DNA from 3 places in the Cytobacillus sp. FSL R5-0377 genome. Region 1 is predicted to be linked to each of the others. Evidence: riboswitches for the same ligand, from Rfam matches in the RefSeq annotation. Region 1 holds a riboswitch; each other region holds the start of a gene.
The links. Region 1 has a riboswitch for S-adenosylmethionine ahead of NSQ49_RS15930 (methionine ABC transporter ATP-binding protein). Riboswitches for the same ligand answer to the same signal wherever they lie in the genome.

Region 1 (5,338 bases):
ACTGCAATTACATTTACATATGGTGAATCTTTGTCCTCAATAGCAATTGAATCTTTAAGAGGATTTAATCCTGCATCAATTGCATAGTTGGAGTTAATCAGAACTGCATCCCCTTCTCCATTATTGTAGATCTGAGGAAGAAGTGATGCTTCATATTCAGTATCAAACTCTAATTTTTTCGGATTGTCTTTTATATCTTCCAGTGTTGCTTCCGTTTTTTCAACATCTTCATTTAAAGTGATAAGTCCCTCAGCTTCCAGCATGGAAAGAATGCGGCCATGGTCTGCAACTGAGTTGCTCATGATGATTGTAGCACCCTCAGGAAGCTCCTCAAGATTCTTATATTTCTGGGAGTATACACCGATTGGCTCAATATGAATTCCGCCTGCATTTGTAAAATCATAGCCATGCTCAGCTTTCTGCGACTCAAGATAAGGAATATGCTGGAAGTAGTTTGCGTCAAGCTCTTTAGACTCAAGAGCCTGATTTGGCAATACATAATCCTGGAATGTTACAACATCAAGTTCAAAGCCTTTTTCTTCAAGTAATGGCTTTGCTTCTTCAAGAATTTCCGCGTGAGGCACATTGGATGCTCCCACCGTAATCTTTTTGCTATCTTTATCTCCGCCTTCTCCGGCACTGCCGTCTTTTTCTGAAGTGCCGCAAGCTGCAAGTACAAGGGCAACTGCCAGTGCAAGAGCAAGTGATAACCACTTTTTCATGTAAATCTCTCCTTATCGTTTGTCTAATTTTGTTGTAATAATATCTCCAATAAATTGGATGATAAATACGATGATTAAAATAATTACGGTCGCCATAAGCGTCACATCACTTCGGCTCCGCTGAAAACCTTCAAGGTATGCCAGATTCCCAAGTCCACCAGCGCCGATAACACCAGCCATAGCTGTGTAGCCAACCAGTGCGATAGCTGTTACAGTAATTCCCGAAACAAGGGCCGGCATTGATTCCGGAAGCAGCACCTTCCAGATGATCGTGCTTGTTTTTGCGCCCATTGACTTGGCTGCTTCAATTACCCCTTTATCTATCTCCCTCAAGCCGATTTCCACCATTCGGGCATAGAACGGAGCAGCACCAATAATTAATGCAGGCAATGCTGCATCCTCCCCAATCATTGTTCCCAATAGAAACTTCGTAAATGGAATTAATAAAACAATCAGGATGATAAATGGAATTGAACGGAATATATTGACGAACGCAGAGATAACTTTATTAATTGGCGCATTTTCCCAAATATTCCCCCTAGCTGTCAAAAAGAGCAGCAGCCCCAGCACCGCTCCCAAAATAAAGGTTGCGATAACAGAAATAGCAGTCATATAGAGGGTTTCCACAGTAGCCTCCCACATGGAATCCCATTTTACATTTGGAAACCATTCATTAAGCATTGGAAATCACCTCCACGCCTACCTGCTGGGAATGGATATATTCAATTGCTTTTGCAACTTCCTCTGCTTCTCCATCAACATGGATGAATAAGGTACCATAAGAACCATTCTGCGTCTGGGAAATCTTCCCTTGAAGAATATTTACAGTTACCTGGAAATGACGGATCAGGTTAGTAATCAATGGCTGTTCAGCTGATTCGCCGACAAATCCTAATTGAACTACTTTTCCTTGTGGATACAAATCTACAAGATGATCAATCGTTTCCTTCGTTTCTTCAGGCTCTGTCACCTGCTGAACAAACCGCTTTGTTATTTCTGCTTTTGGATTCTTAAAGACATCTAATACAGGTCCGATTTCAACAATTCGGCCGCCTTCCATAACAGCAACCCGATGGCAGATTTTACGGATCACGTGCATTTCATGTGTAATCAGAACAATGGTTAAGCCCAGGCGTTCATTGATGTCAACAAGCAGCTCCAAGATGGAATCTGTTGTTTGAGGATCAAGTGCAGATGTGGCCTCATCACAAAGCAGCACTTTTGGGTTGTTAGCAAGGGCTCTGGCAATTCCGACCCTTTGCTTTTGACCGCCGCTAAGCTGAGATGGGTAGGCTTCTTCCCTTCCTTCCAGACCAACTAGTTTAATGAGCTCGTCTACTCTTTTGAGCCTTTCCTGCCGGGAAACACCAGCGATTTCTAGCGGAAATGCAATATTTTCTCTTACTGTTCTCGACCATAACAGGTTGAAATGCTGGAAGATCATGCTTATTTCCTGACGTGCTTTTCTTAGGTTGCTTCCCTTTATCTTTGAAACCTCATTGCCGGCTACTGTTACGCTGCCATGGGTAGGAAGCTCCAGCCCATTCAGCATACGGATTAATGTACTTTTACCAGCACCGCTATATCCGATAACACCGAATATCTCTCCTTCTTTTACCTCCAGGTTTACATCATCCACAGCTTTTACCTGGCCGTTTTTTGAAGAGAATATCTTCTGAACATCTTTTATAGAAATCAATGTGATAGTCACCTCTTTTATCGAAAGATACAGATAATAATTAATTGGCTGCTTCTATTTACCTATTTTTTACTCACAATAGACTTTCATGCGCAAATGCAAAAATGCCTTCCTGCACATGAGCAGAAAGGCATAAATAAATTTAGTCCTTCCTCTCATCTATCAAAGCTATGCTTTGAGTGAATTGGCACCATTTCAACTAAATTGACGGTTGCCGGGCTTCATAGGGCACTTCCCTCCACCTCTCTTGATAAGAGCGTTACGTTCTATATTCAATTAATACTTTAAATTATTTAAGCAGTTTTTTAATTACGTTTGCTATCGTATCATAGGCGATAAAAAGGTGTCAACGATGAAATTTCAAACTTTCGGAAAAAAGCGAATGGTAAATTATCCTTTACGCTTTTGCGGCCAACGATGTAAGACCCGCAGCTGTTTCAATGGCCTGTTCCAGATCTTCAATCAAATCCTCCGCATTCTCAATTCCGATCGAAATCCGAATTAGATCTTCCGGTACACCGGCAGCCTTTAAACCTTCCTCATCCAGCTGCTGATGAGTGGTGCTTGCAGGGTGGATAATCAGGCTCTTTGCGTCCCCGACATTGGCCACATGTGCCCAAAGCTTCAGGCTATTGATCAGCTTGGCTCCAGCCTCTCTTCCGCCAGCGATTCCAAATACAGCCACTGCTCCGGCTCCTTTTGGCAAGTATTTATCTGCCAATTTTTTGTCCGGGTGGCTTTCATGGCCTGGATAAAGCACCCAATTAACAGCTGGATGCGCCTCCAGATATTCCACTACCTTTTTGGCATTGGCAACATGCTCCTTCATTCTTACATGAAGAGTTTCAAGGCCCAGTGTGAATTGGAATGCACTTTGTGCACTCATTGCAGGCCCTAAATCTCTCAACAGCTGTACTCGGGCTTTGATAATATAAGCCGCTTCACCAATTGCTTCACTATAAACAATATCATGATAGCTCGGATCCGGTTTTGTAAATCCCGGAAACTTAGGGGAATTCCAGTCGAAATTTCCGCCGTCAACAATTATACCGCCCATTGTAGTTCCATTGCCGAGCAGCCATTTTGTCGCAGAGTGTATTACAATGTCAGCCCCATGCTCAATTGGCCTGCAAAGATAAGGAGTAGCAAAAGTGTTATCGACAATTAGCGGCACACCATTTTCGTGTGCAATTGCGGCAACTTTTTCAATATCAAGGATCTTCAGGCTCGGGTTTCCAATCGTCTCGGCGAAGACAGCCTTTGTTTTATCTGTTATTGCACTGCGGAAATTTTCCGGATCCTTTGGATCGACGAGTCTCACCTTTATTCCGTACTTAGGAAGTGTGACTGCAAACAAATTATATGTACCTCCATATAAATTTGAGGCAGCAACAATTTCATCACCTGCTTCAGCAATATTTAAAATAGCCAGTGTTATGGCAGATTGGCCGCTTGCAAGAGCCAGCGCACCCACTCCTCCTTCAAGAAGGGCTACCCTTTCCTCAAATACACTGACAGTGGGGTTATGTATCCTGCTATAAATATATCCCTGCTCTTTCAGAGCAAAGAGGTCTGCAGCGTGATCTGTATCCTTGAATTGATAAGCATTGTTCTGATAAATCGGAACTGCCCTCGCACCGGTTACAGGGTCAGGCTTGAGTCCGCCATGCACTCCAATGGTTTCAAAACGGTAGTTTTGCTTTTTGTCTGTCATCATAATCTCTCCTCTATAATAATGTTTGTTCATATCGAAGAGCTGAAAAGGCCCTCTTCATAAGAAGAGGGCTGTATCGTCTCTTCTTATCTTCCAGAGCATTCCGCTCTGCTGGATTTAGCACCGTGTACTTTACCGGTTGCCGGGCTTCACTGGGCCAGTCCCTCCGCCTCTCTTGATAAGAATATTCCGTTAATTAACAATATAATGATATTATCATACTATTTAAAAAATGGTCAAGTATTGGTAAGTGAAATTTTCCCTAAACAGAAAAAGGACTCGATGAGCAGTTTTTTTCTGAAAGTGGCTTCCATGATTATTTTATTTCGGGAAATTGCTTCCCGTAGCTTTACTTCCCCGGTAATCAGTGACAGCACATCTTCTTCCAATCCCGAGATTTCCACATCAAAATGGCTGGTATGGCTTGCCTTCTTTATTTCCCCATTCGAAACTTTTAAAGGAATGCTTATATTTCCAGCTTTAATAAGCAAAGAAAAATTTGATTTTCTCAGGAAAAATTCAAGATGCCCTTTCGCCTTTAATTCCCTGATAAATAAATCAGGTAAATCTCTCACAGCCTCACCTCTTTTAATGGGTTTATTGTTTTTACTATTCAGTAATAAAGAGCTTTAATCCTTTATTTTTCATTCGACAAAATCAGAAAAGCACTGCCTGTTTGATTGGCATTGCTCTTTCATTTCCTGAGAAATATGTCAGATTAAATTATTTTTACAGAGGGTTCTGCAGCTTTTGTCTTATTATAGCCTCTGAATACAATGAAAAAATAGATAGACCCAATCAAATATAAAGTGGCTGTAATAGTGAATACCAGAGCATATCCCCAATAGTCCCCATATCTCATGACGATTCCTGTTGAAACAGGGCCCATCACAGCCCAACCCAGATTGAAAACCATCTGATTAACTGAGTTTGCCAGCCCTTTCATCGAATCATTTACCTTTGACATCATGAGTGACATTTGTATAGGATTTCCCGCATTCATGAGCGCCTGCCTGAACAAAAAGCAGATGGCAGCCAGCCAAAGATTTTCAGTATATCCTGTTAAAAGCAGGAAGGGCAGTGACATGAGCTGCAGGATCACAACGGCTTTAACCTCTCCCAGCTTTCTTACAACAACCGGACCGATTATCATGGCAAAGGCCGTGGCAGCCTGACCTAATGAGATAATAATGCCAATTGCTG
Region 2 (5,338 bases), 100 kb from region 1:
GGACCATGTCCAGCTTAATTATTGAGGTATGCCAACTGAAAAATATGATAAAACCCCAGTTTCACAAAATGAAACTGGGGTTTGTCTACGGTCTGAAAGCTCCTTTGCATGAAGGAGCTTTTTCATATTGGTATTATTTTTCCTTAAGTATAAAATAAAAATAAAAATGAAAGCAGTGATCTGCATGTGTTTAATCCTCTTTGGATACAAAGTACATCCAAAATACAAGCTGATATTGGCCGCCAATCGGGACGAATTTTATGAGCGTCCAACTGCCCCGGCGCATTATTGGGAGGATCATCCCCACATTCTTGCCGGCCGGGATTTAAGGAAATTGGGAACATGGATGGGGGTCACAAAGAATGGTCGTTTTGCAGCGCTGACAAATTACCGCGATCCGAATGAAGTGACAGAAGACAAGAGGTCAAGAGGAGATCTGGTGGCTGATTTTTTGAAGGGCAGTGATTCGCCTGCTGACTTTATGCACAGGGCATCTGAACGGCGGAGCAGCTATCCCGGCTACAATCTGCTGGCAGGAAATATGGAGGAGCTTTATTATTATTCGAATGTGGAAGATAGAATAGAGCAGCTTCAGCCGGGAATATACGGAGTCAGTAATCATGTGCTGAACACCGAATGGCCGAAGGTGAAAAAGGGGAAGGAGGGTTTATCAGAGATTATAGATAATCCAGCCGGGGACTTAACAGAAGACCTGTTCACACTTCTCCGGAATACAGACCCTGTACCCGATGATTTGCTTCCCAAAACAGGAGTTTCACTTGAATGGGAACGGATTCTGTCTCCTTTATTTATCAAAAGCGATGGCTACGGAACAAGGAGTTCAACCGTTTTGCTGGTGTCAGAGGATGAGATTTTTTACAAGGAGAGGGTACATATTGGGGGTGAAAGAGCGGAACAGGAATTTATTCTCCAAGAATAAGAAGCCAGTTTAGGCGGCTGGCTTCTTTTATTTAGGCAATCGGTAAAGTAATGCGGACCGTTGTTCCTTCCTTTTCCCTGCTGTGGATGTAAAGGTTTCCGCCGTGGTTTTTAATGATTTTTTTGCAGATCATGATGCCAAGGCCGGTGCCTTTTTCTTTTGTACTGTAAAAAGGCTCACCCAGTTTGGCGAGGCGTTCTTCCGGTATGCCGATTCCTTCATCCTCGACACTGATGATGACAGATTGGTCTTCCTGACGGATATCGACGTTTATTTTGCCGCCCATTGGCATGGCTTCAATTGAGTTCTTGATGATGTTAATCAGGACCTGCTTAATTTTATCTTTTTCACATTTCACAAAGAACTCGCCGGGTGATTGAGTTAATTCGATCAGGATATTTTCCATAACCGCCTGGCTGTTTAAAAGGGTAATCACACTTTTTACAACGTTTGTCAGGCAGGTTTCTTCCATTTCGGTTATTTGAGGTTTGGCGAGAACGAGCAGGTCATTGACGATGCCTTCAATCCGTTCCAGCTCATTTAGAATGACCTCTGCGAAATTACCCTTATGTTCTTCGTATAATAGCTGCGTAAAGCCTTTAATGGCTGTAAGCGGGTTGCGGATTTCATGGGCAATGCCTGCAGCAAGCTGACCGACAACGGAAAGTTTTTCAGCGTTCTGCAGCTTTTCTTCAGTCTTCTTTTGTCCGGTTACATCTTTGATAATGATTTGGTATACCTTTCTGTTCTTGAAGGTGGTTGGAATCAGCTGGACTTCAGCTTTTCTTACTTGTCCATCGGTCCGGATCAGATTAAGCTCAAAATTCACGCTCAGCTTTGTTTGCAGAAAATCATCGAGGGTGGAATGTTCTGAAGGAGGGATGTAGTCGTGGAGGGAGGTGCCGATTATCTCTTTGATGCTCGTGAACCCAAAGAGCTTCTTTCCTTCATTATTGATATAGGTCCAAATCCCCTTTTGTGTCACCATTCCGATCGTATCCTTGGAGTACTCCACCAGAAAGCGGTACTTCTCCTGTGTTTCAAGAATTTCCTCTTCCATGATAATTCTCTGTGTCATATCCCGGATGATGCACATCATTTCTTTATCCTCATTAATGACTGTAAAATTGGCTTCCAGCCATAGGTAATGGCCTTCCTTATGTCTGAAACGAAAAGTCTCCCGTTTATGCGGGAGTTGTTCAAGATCTGCCAATGCATCTCTAAGAAGATCCCGGTCATTGGGATGGCAGTATGTATAAAGGCTGCTTCGATAAAAGTCCTGCTGCGTATACCCCAGCATTGATAGGCAGGAAGGGGAGACATATAAAGCAACGCCTTCTTTTGTCACTCTTGCAATCACATCGCTGGAATGCTGAATGGCCAGCTGCAGATTCCTCGCTTCGACTTTGTCGGCGAATAAATCTGCCGGATTCTCGGTCATAATCATTTTGTCCCTCCTTTATTGAGAAATGACACTTTTCCATTATTATACATGAGATAGAGGTATAGACACATAGGATTTAACTATCATTTTTTAGAAGAGTACATAGCATACGGGTTAATGACAGAGCGGATTCAGACCAGGAGGCGGTAATCAAATAAAATATATTTAAACTTTATATTGACTTTCTTTACTTTAAGATGGTAAAGTATTAAGCATATTAACAACCGCATATTAAAAATCTTCTTATCAAGAGAGGTTGAGGGACTGGCCCTATGACACCTCGGCAGCGGACAAAATTGTACCGTGCCAAATCCAGCAAGCATTGCTTGAAAGATAAGAAGAGGACCATTGATAAATGCTGCCCTCTTCTTTCTTTAGAAGAGGGTTTTTGTTTTACGCGGAAATATTGCATCAAGATTCTATTCATAAACATATGAATAATTCTTATCAAGAGAAGCAGAGGGACCTGGCCCAATGAAGCTTCGGCAGCAGGCAGACTGCACTGTGCCAAATCCAGCAGGCAAAAGCCTGGAAGATAAGGAGAGGACTTTAAAAAACCTCTTCTGATGGAAGGGGTAAATTTCAGGATATAATTCTTAGTTTTCGGATTGGAATAGTTAGACAATGAAAGGTGACAGGTACCTATACCAGTTCATCAAATTGGTATAGGTGCCTGTCACCAACCACCACAAAGGAGAGAGGCTGCATGATAGAGTTTCAGAATTTAAAGAAGGTCTATAAAAGCGGAGGTCAGCAGGTAGCTGCTCTGGATGGAATAGATTTAAAGATTAATAAGGGGGAGATTTTCGGGGTGATCGGCTTCAGCGGTGCGGGAAAGAGCTCTTTGATCCGCTGTGTCAATTGGCTGGAGAAGCCGACTTCAGGAAAGGTCATTGTCAGCGGCCATGACTTGACGGCTTTATCTGTTAGAGAAATTCGCGAAGTGAAAAGAAACATAGGTATGGTCTTTCAGCATTTCAATCTCTTAAACTCGAAAACAGTGTTTGCCAATGTGGCGATGCCGCTCACACTGGCTAAGGTCTCGAAGGGTGAAATAAAAAAGCGTGTCCATGAACTATTAGAATTCGTGGGGCTTGCCGACAAGGCGAACAGCTATCCTGATCAGCTGTCAGGCGGACAAAAGCAGCGGATCGGAATCGCCCGGGCGCTCGCAACACAGCCTTCCATTCTATTATGTGATGAAGCAACTTCTGCTCTGGATCCGCAGACAACCAGCTCGATCCTGCAGCTGCTGAAGAAAATAAATAAAGAATACAACATTACGATTCTGATCATTACTCATGAAATGTCTGTTATCAGGGAGATCTGTGATCGTGTCGCTGTCATCGAGGCAGGGAAGATTATTGAAGAAGGAACTGTCTTCAATGTCTTTTCTTCACCCCAAACCCCAACAGCGAAAAACTTTGTCAGCACGGTTATGAATGATCAAATACCTGAATCCATTAAGCAAGTGATTGAAAAGCAGCAGGGGCTTCAAAAGGTATTCAGAATCAATTTTGTCGGGAATTCTGCCGGCCAGCCGCTGCTTTCACAGGTTGCTAAAAAGTTTAATATTGACTTCAACGTTCTGTTTGGAAATATTACAGAACTGCAGGGAACCCCGTTTGGCAATCTCATTGTCGAATTCCAGGGGCAGGACAGTGAAATCAGAAGGGCGATTCAGTACATCAGCCAGGAAAAAGTTTCAATAAAGGAAGTGACTGCACGTGCTAGTTAACCAGGAAAAAATCATTGAAGCCTTAATCGAAACGGTCCAAATGGTGGCATTTTCACTGCTGTTTTCAGCTCTTATCGGACTCCCGCTTGGCATATTGCTTGTTGTGACCAGGAAAGGGCATCTGCTGGAAAACACCGTTGTTTTTAACATCATAAACAGCATTATTAATATTTTTAGATCAGTTCCTTTCATCATTTTAATGGTAGCCATTATCCCAATTACCCGGATGATTGTCGGAACATCGATTGGAACCGCCGCAGCCGTAGTGCCTCTTGTCTTTTATGCAGGACCCTACATTGCGAGATTAATAGAAAATTCATTGCTCGAGGTGGATCCAGGCGTCATTGAAGCGGCAGAAGCAATGGGAGCGACACCAGGACAGATCATTTTAAAATTCCTGATTCCTGAAGCACTTAGTTCGCTGGTATTGGGCTTTACCATTGCGACAATTGGTCTGGTAGGAGCATCTGCCATGGCTGGGGCAGTTGGAGGAGGCGGCCTTGGTGACCTTGCCATTACATACGGCTATCAGCGATTCGATACAACCGTCATGCTGATTACTGTTGCAATCTTAGTGGTCATGGTTCAGGGCCTTCAGTCATTCGGAAATCTCTTATCCAAAAAAATCAGAAGAAGATAACATAGGGGGAAATACATCATGAACAAACTATTTATATCATTCATTATTTTAGCATTGGCTGTCTTTACTGCCGCATGCTCAAGTACTACAGGCGGAGAAGAAACAAAGAAAGTTAAATTGGGTGTCAGCGGATCAGATACACGCATTTGGGATTTTATTGCTGAGAAGGCTGAAAAAGAAGGCATTGAAATTGAGGTTGTGACATTCTCTGATTATGTACAGCCAAACGTTGCCCTTGCCGAAGGTGATCTAGATGTAAATGCATTCCAGACAGTCGCTTATTTTGACACTTTTATTAAAGAGCATAATATGGATCTTTCACCGATCGCGACAACTGTTTTAGCACCAATGGGCCTTTATTCGGAAAAAGTAAAATCAGTCGAAGACATTCCGGAAGGCGGCAAAATTGCCATTCCAAATGATGCTTCAAATGGGGGAAGAGCGCTTCTGTTACTGGAGGAAGCCGGCCTGATCAAACTATCCGAGGACTATGATGGAAATCTTGATCTGAATAAAATCGTTGAAAATCCAAAGAACCTTGAATTTGTAGAAATGGTCTCAGCGCAGACACCTCGT
Region 3 (5,338 bases), 2.6 Mb from region 1:
TTGTGCAAATTACTGCAGATCTGGCCATTACTTCAATCCCGCCACGAACTGCCAAAGCACTGACAAAAACGATAGTAATGGAAAAAATGACGGAAGGCGTCTGCAGCATCACGTTGCCGGTAATGAAATCTGAATACTGTCTGATGACAATGCCTGTAGTATGCAAATAAAAGGAAACAAGAAAGAAATTAAAGAGTTTACCAAGTGCTTTTCCAAGTATTTGCTCACTGTATTCGATAGGGGTCATCCTTGGAAATAATTGATGAAGCTTCCATGCAATGAATACCGTGATAAAACCGATTATAGAACCTGCTATAGGCGTCATCCACATGTCATGCCCGGCTAACCTTCCCGATATGGATGGAATCGAAAGAACACCTGTGGCAATGATAGCCGGGACAATTAAAAATTCCATTTGCAGGGCCGATATTTTTCCCTTTTCCAGCATGTCCATCTCACCGCCATTTTAACTTATTTAACTGCCGCTATTTTCAGGACCTGGTTTTAAGCTGGACCCTTGTTTAGTTTTGTTGTATTTTCCTGTGGAATGAGCTCGCTGATTCATTTTCCATAAAGGCGAACGAAAGAGTGTGTCCTTTACCGCATTTTTTTGCAGTGTTGATACAGGAGTCAGGTATGGTAAACCGAATGATCTTAGCTCTGATAAATGGATGACGAGCAGGATTAGTGCAAGCATTACACCTATTAATCCTAAAGCGCCGCCAAGGAGTATGATGGGAAACCTCAGTAATCGAATGGCAAGTCCCATTGAATAACGGGGGATCATGAAAGAGGCAATACCCGTAATACTCACTACTATAATCATAGGTGCAGAAACAATCCCCGCTTGAACAGCTGCCTGACCAATTACAAGGGCACCCACAATACTAACAGCTGAACCTACTTGTTTTGGAAGGCGTATCCCTGCCTCTCTCAGTCCTTCAAAAGCAACTTCCATTAGAAGGACTTCCACAATGGCAGGGAAGGGGACACTTTCTCTGGAGGACGCAATGCTAAGCATCAGGTCCATGGGAATCATTTCCTGGTGAAATGTTGTTATGGCAACATATATGGCAGGAAGGAATAGGGATACAGCTAAGAAAAGAAACCGAAGAGACCGGATGAAGGTACCAATCCAAAACCTTTCATAATAGTCCTCCTGTGATTGAAACAAACTGAAGAAACTCACGGGAGCAATTAAAGCAAAAGGTGTCCCTTCAATCATTAATACTGCTCTTCCTTCAAGTAAATTTGCACATACCACATCCGGACGTTCCGTGTACAATAACTGGGGAAAAGGAGAATACGGGCTATCTTCAATGAATTGTTCGATATAGCCGCTTTCCAGTACTCCGTCAACAGTAATGCGATTAAGACGGCTTTCTATTTCCTGTATCAGAGTTTTATCCGCTATTTCTTCAATATATGAGATAACTACCTTCGTCTTCGTATATTTGCCTACATGCAGAGTCTTCATTTTCAGTCCCGGGTCTTTAATGATCCGGCGCAGTAAAGATGTATTGACACCGAGTGATTCAGTAAAGCCTTCCCTCGAACCCCGAATGGAGGTCTCAGCCTGCGGTTCTTCTATCGAACGCTTTTCAAATTTGGCTAATCCCAGTGAAAGAGCTTCATCATACCCATCAAAAAGCACTATTGGGTTCCCGATGCTTATTGAGTCGATACAGTCAGCGGTTGTTGCCATTCTTTTAATACTTGAAATCGGCAATCGGTTTTTCACAGTATGAAGGAAGTCGTTTTCGATATTCATGTTTTGATGCAGTAAGGTTCCAAGGACCAGCTCGTCAAGCTTTTGGGTATCACTTAATCCATCTATATAAATTATGGCTGCGTCAATTTTATTTAAGGCAAAATAACGGAAAATCACATCTGAACTCTCTCCATAAAGTGAGGAGAAAAATTGTATATTGTCTTCCAGCTTTTTTGATAAGAGGATGTCCTGTGATGTCAACTCGGGCTTAATCTGTTTTTTTACTCTTTTTTTTGAAGGACTCCTTTTAAATCGAAACACCACAATTTCCTCCTCAGGCAATATGTATATCCTTAAATTTCCTTAGAATTGAAATAAATATACAGGAAGGCAGAATCATGCGTTTCTTACATGGCAATAAACCACCAAAGTCTTGCCATCTTGCTAAAAATATGCAATACTTGATTGAAAATAAATTAATATACATACAAATTCTTATCCAGAGAGGTGGAGGGACTGGCCCTGCGAAGCCTCAGCAACCCCTGATTATGTCAGGAAGGTGCTAATTCCAACAGAGTTGACGCTCTGGGAGATAAGAGGTCGATTTGATAAGTTAAGGCCTCTTATAAAGGGGCCTTTTTTGGTGCTCTTTTATGCTCCCGTGCTAAGTGTTTAATATAGTACGAAGAAAGCGGAGGAATGACAAATGGAAAACAGCGTTATACAGGTACCGGAAGCATATTCGAGTATATTACAGGAATCTGCTGTGATGGGCTTCGGGCAATCATGTGATAGAAAAACAGGATTTTTACTAAAGGGGCTGGCTGCCTCCAAACCGGGTGGAAGCTTTTTGGAGCTGGGGACAGGTACGGGAGCTTCTGCTTCATGGATAATGGATGGGATGGATGAAAGCAGTAAGCTTACGACCGTTGATATAGATTTGAACGTGCAATCCATTGCGAAAAAATACCTCGGAAAGGACGCCAGAATCACATTTTGCTGTGAAGACGGAGCAGCTTTTATTCGAAATCTATCTGAGCGATTCGATTTTATTTTTGCAGATACGTGGCCCGGAAAATTCGAGCTCCTGGACAAAACCCTGGACCATTTGAATGTTGGCGGTTTTTATGTAATTCATGATGTGTTTCCGCAGCAGAAATTGCCTGAAGAATTTAGAATCAAAGCTACTAAACTTCTCAAAACTCTGCAGGACAGGCCAGATCTCGACATTACCGAATTGGATTGGTCTACCGGACTGATACTCGCAGTGAAGACTGCAGTTTGACAGAAGAGATATGAGGAGGGGATCCCATGAGTAGCATTATAAATTCGTTTGGAACTGTGCTGCATGAAGAAGAAAACATTATTGAATGCTTAACCTGTTCATTAGTATCGCATTACTGTTTAGCCCCGCTGCCCGGATTGCTGGCGGCAACAAATAAAAGGCTGCTATTTTATGGATTATCTGCATCTGAATCAACAAAGGAATTAGTTGAAGAATTTGCATATATCGATATAACTTCCATTAAAGAAAAGAGGGGAATAACGGGCAAGCATATTCATATGTACTATAACGATGATTTTTTTAATTTCCAGCAAATCGAGGGGATGAATATGTTTGATTTTATGGCAGCGGTTAAGGAAAAGCTCTGCACGATTACAGATCCGGCAAAAGAGCGATATCCCGTAAGATAAGCGCCCTTTTAGATGATAGATATTAATTAGTCAAATAACTTTTCCACGCATTAGCCATTAATTGGACTCCCTTCTCAATTTCGTCCATTGAAGGTGCCCCATAACCAAGCATCACATGGTTGGCAGGCTTGTGATGCTGGTACATAGGCGAAACCGCATCAATTTCAACTCCCGCCGACTTTGCCAGTTCGATTGCTTTAGATTCATTCAATCCATCAGGTAATATTACGATAATGTGCAAACCTGCTGTATCGCCAATTATGTCAAAATGATCTCCCAAATGCCTTGAAAGGCTTTCGATTAAACAGTTCCGCTTGGCCCGATATAACGTTCTCATTTTTGCTATATGAGATGTATAAAGTCCTTCTTCCATAAATTTTGCAGCAGCCCGCTGGTCGATTCTTGAAACATTAGACTTTTGATAAGCATTAAATTCTTCATATCTCTGCTGCAGTGGTGCCGGCATAATCAGATAGCTGATCCGAAGTGCCGGGAGCAAAGTTTTTGAAAAGGTGCCAAAGTAAAGAACGCGCCCGCCGGAATCCAGATGGGCCAATGACGGAATCGGTGTCCCTTTATAGCGGAACTCAGAATCATAGTCATCCTCAAGAATGTAAGCATCCTGTTTCAGTGCCCAATTTAACAGCTCAGTCCTTCTGGCAATAGACATAATTGTACCAGTAGGGTACTGGTGGGCTGGTGTTGTATATAATAGTTTTACCGGATTATCAGGTACACAGCATCCTTCATCGTCCACAGGAATGGGATAATATTCCTGCTGCAATTGCTCAAAAACGGATCTTGCCCTAGTAAAACCCGGATCTTCTATTCCTGCGGTTTTTCTCTTGAAAAACAAACAGACATTCAATAACTGCTGTTGAAATCCGCTGAATAGATATACCTGTTCCGGTTTGCAGGTCAATCCTCTGGCTTGCTGCAGGTATTGTGCAATCTGCACTCGCAAAGAATAGTCCCCCTGCCACGGGGCATTGCTGGCATTGGATTTATTAAGTTCTTTTCGATAAAGTCTGTTCCAGTGTTTATAGGGGAAGGCAGCAGCATCAACTTGCCCGTTTTTAAAATTAATTGAAGACTCACCCTGTATTTCTTTTTCCAATTCTACTGATCCATGCTCATTATAGTGCCATTCATCCTTAATTTCCGAAACAAAATATCCACTTCGTTCCACTGTATAACAGTACCCTTCACTCTGGAGCTGTTCATAAGCCGTTTGAACAGTCACGATGCTGACATTTAACTGCTCGGCCAGTTGCCGTTTTGAAGGAAGCTTGGCATGAGCAGCCAGCTTTCTTTCTAAAGTCGCCCTTCGGATTTGTTCATAAATTTGCTTATATTTTGCTTTATGATTCGAGAGAAGAATTTGGAGCTCCATTAAATCAGTCCCTGGTATTATATTAAAATTCATATTTGGTTATTTTTATCATACCAGAAATCGATTTTAATAGATGCAGGGAGAGTGATAATATGAAAAAATTAGAAAACAGTTTAGTGCAGTTAATTCCAATGAATCTCGAGCATGTAGAGGGACTTTATAAAGCTGCCCAGGATAAAAGAATATGGGAGCATATGTCGGTTGATTTAACTGACAAAAGCCGGGTTATTCAGTATGTTGAAGATGCAATCCAAAAACGGGAGAGAGGAACTGATTTTGCGTTTGCAATTGTTGATAAAAAATTAGGAGAAATTATCGGTGCTACCTGGTTTCTAGATATATCATCCCAGCATAAACGGCTTGAAATCGGGTCCACATGGGTGAATCCTGCTTATTGGAGCTCAAATATTAATACTAACTGTAAATATTTATTATTAACATATTGTTTTGAAGAACTTGCCCTTAATCGTGTACAAATTAAAACCGGGCATGAAAACCTCCGTTCACAAAAAGCGATCGAAAGAATCGGTGCTGTTAAG

Region 2: it holds a riboswitch for S-adenosylmethionine, as region 1 does, so the genes downstream of both, NSQ49_RS15390 (methionine ABC transporter ATP-binding protein) here and NSQ49_RS15930 (methionine ABC transporter ATP-binding protein) in region 1, are expected to answer to the same signal.
Region 3: it holds a riboswitch for S-adenosylmethionine, as region 1 does, so the genes downstream of both, NSQ49_RS02700 (O-methyltransferase) here and NSQ49_RS15930 (methionine ABC transporter ATP-binding protein) in region 1, are expected to answer to the same signal.

What each region holds. Positions count from the first base shown of each region.
Region 1 is NZ_JBBORA010000001.1:3,130,029-3,135,366, reverse strand. It holds gene NSQ49_RS15940 (MetQ/NlpA family ABC transporter substrate-binding protein) at 1-722, opposite strand, end outside; gene NSQ49_RS15935 (methionine ABC transporter permease) at 735-1,403, opposite strand; gene NSQ49_RS15930 (methionine ABC transporter ATP-binding protein) at 1,396-2,421, opposite strand; SAM riboswitch class I at 2,574-2,678, opposite strand; gene NSQ49_RS15925 (O-acetylhomoserine aminocarboxypropyltransferase/cysteine synthase family protein) at 2,819-4,135, opposite strand; SAM riboswitch class I at 4,219-4,320, opposite strand; gene NSQ49_RS15920 (hypothetical protein) at 4,372-4,710, opposite strand; gene NSQ49_RS15915 (MFS transporter) at 4,854-5,338, opposite strand, start outside.
Region 2 is NZ_JBBORA010000001.1:3,027,170-3,032,507, forward strand. It holds gene NSQ49_RS15375 (IS1182 family transposase) at 1-18, shown strand, start outside; gene NSQ49_RS15380 (NRDE family protein) at 185-940, shown strand; gene NSQ49_RS15385 (PAS domain-containing sensor histidine kinase) at 972-2,387, opposite strand; SAM riboswitch class I at 2,625-2,724, shown strand; SAM riboswitch class I at 2,826-2,926, shown strand; gene NSQ49_RS15390 (methionine ABC transporter ATP-binding protein) at 3,091-4,122, shown strand; gene NSQ49_RS15395 (methionine ABC transporter permease) at 4,112-4,762, shown strand; gene NSQ49_RS15400 (MetQ/NlpA family ABC transporter substrate-binding protein) at 4,781-5,338, shown strand, end outside.
Region 3 is NZ_JBBORA010000001.1:536,667-542,004, reverse strand. It holds gene NSQ49_RS02710 (GerAB/ArcD/ProY family transporter) at 1-448, opposite strand, end outside; gene NSQ49_RS02705 (spore germination protein) at 476-2,032, opposite strand; SAM riboswitch class I at 2,204-2,310, shown strand; gene NSQ49_RS02700 (O-methyltransferase) at 2,418-2,996, shown strand; gene NSQ49_RS02695 (PH domain-containing protein) at 3,023-3,406, shown strand; gene pdxR (MocR-like pyridoxine biosynthesis transcription factor PdxR) at 3,429-4,799, opposite strand; gene NSQ49_RS02685 (GNAT family N-acetyltransferase) at 4,892-5,338, shown strand, end outside.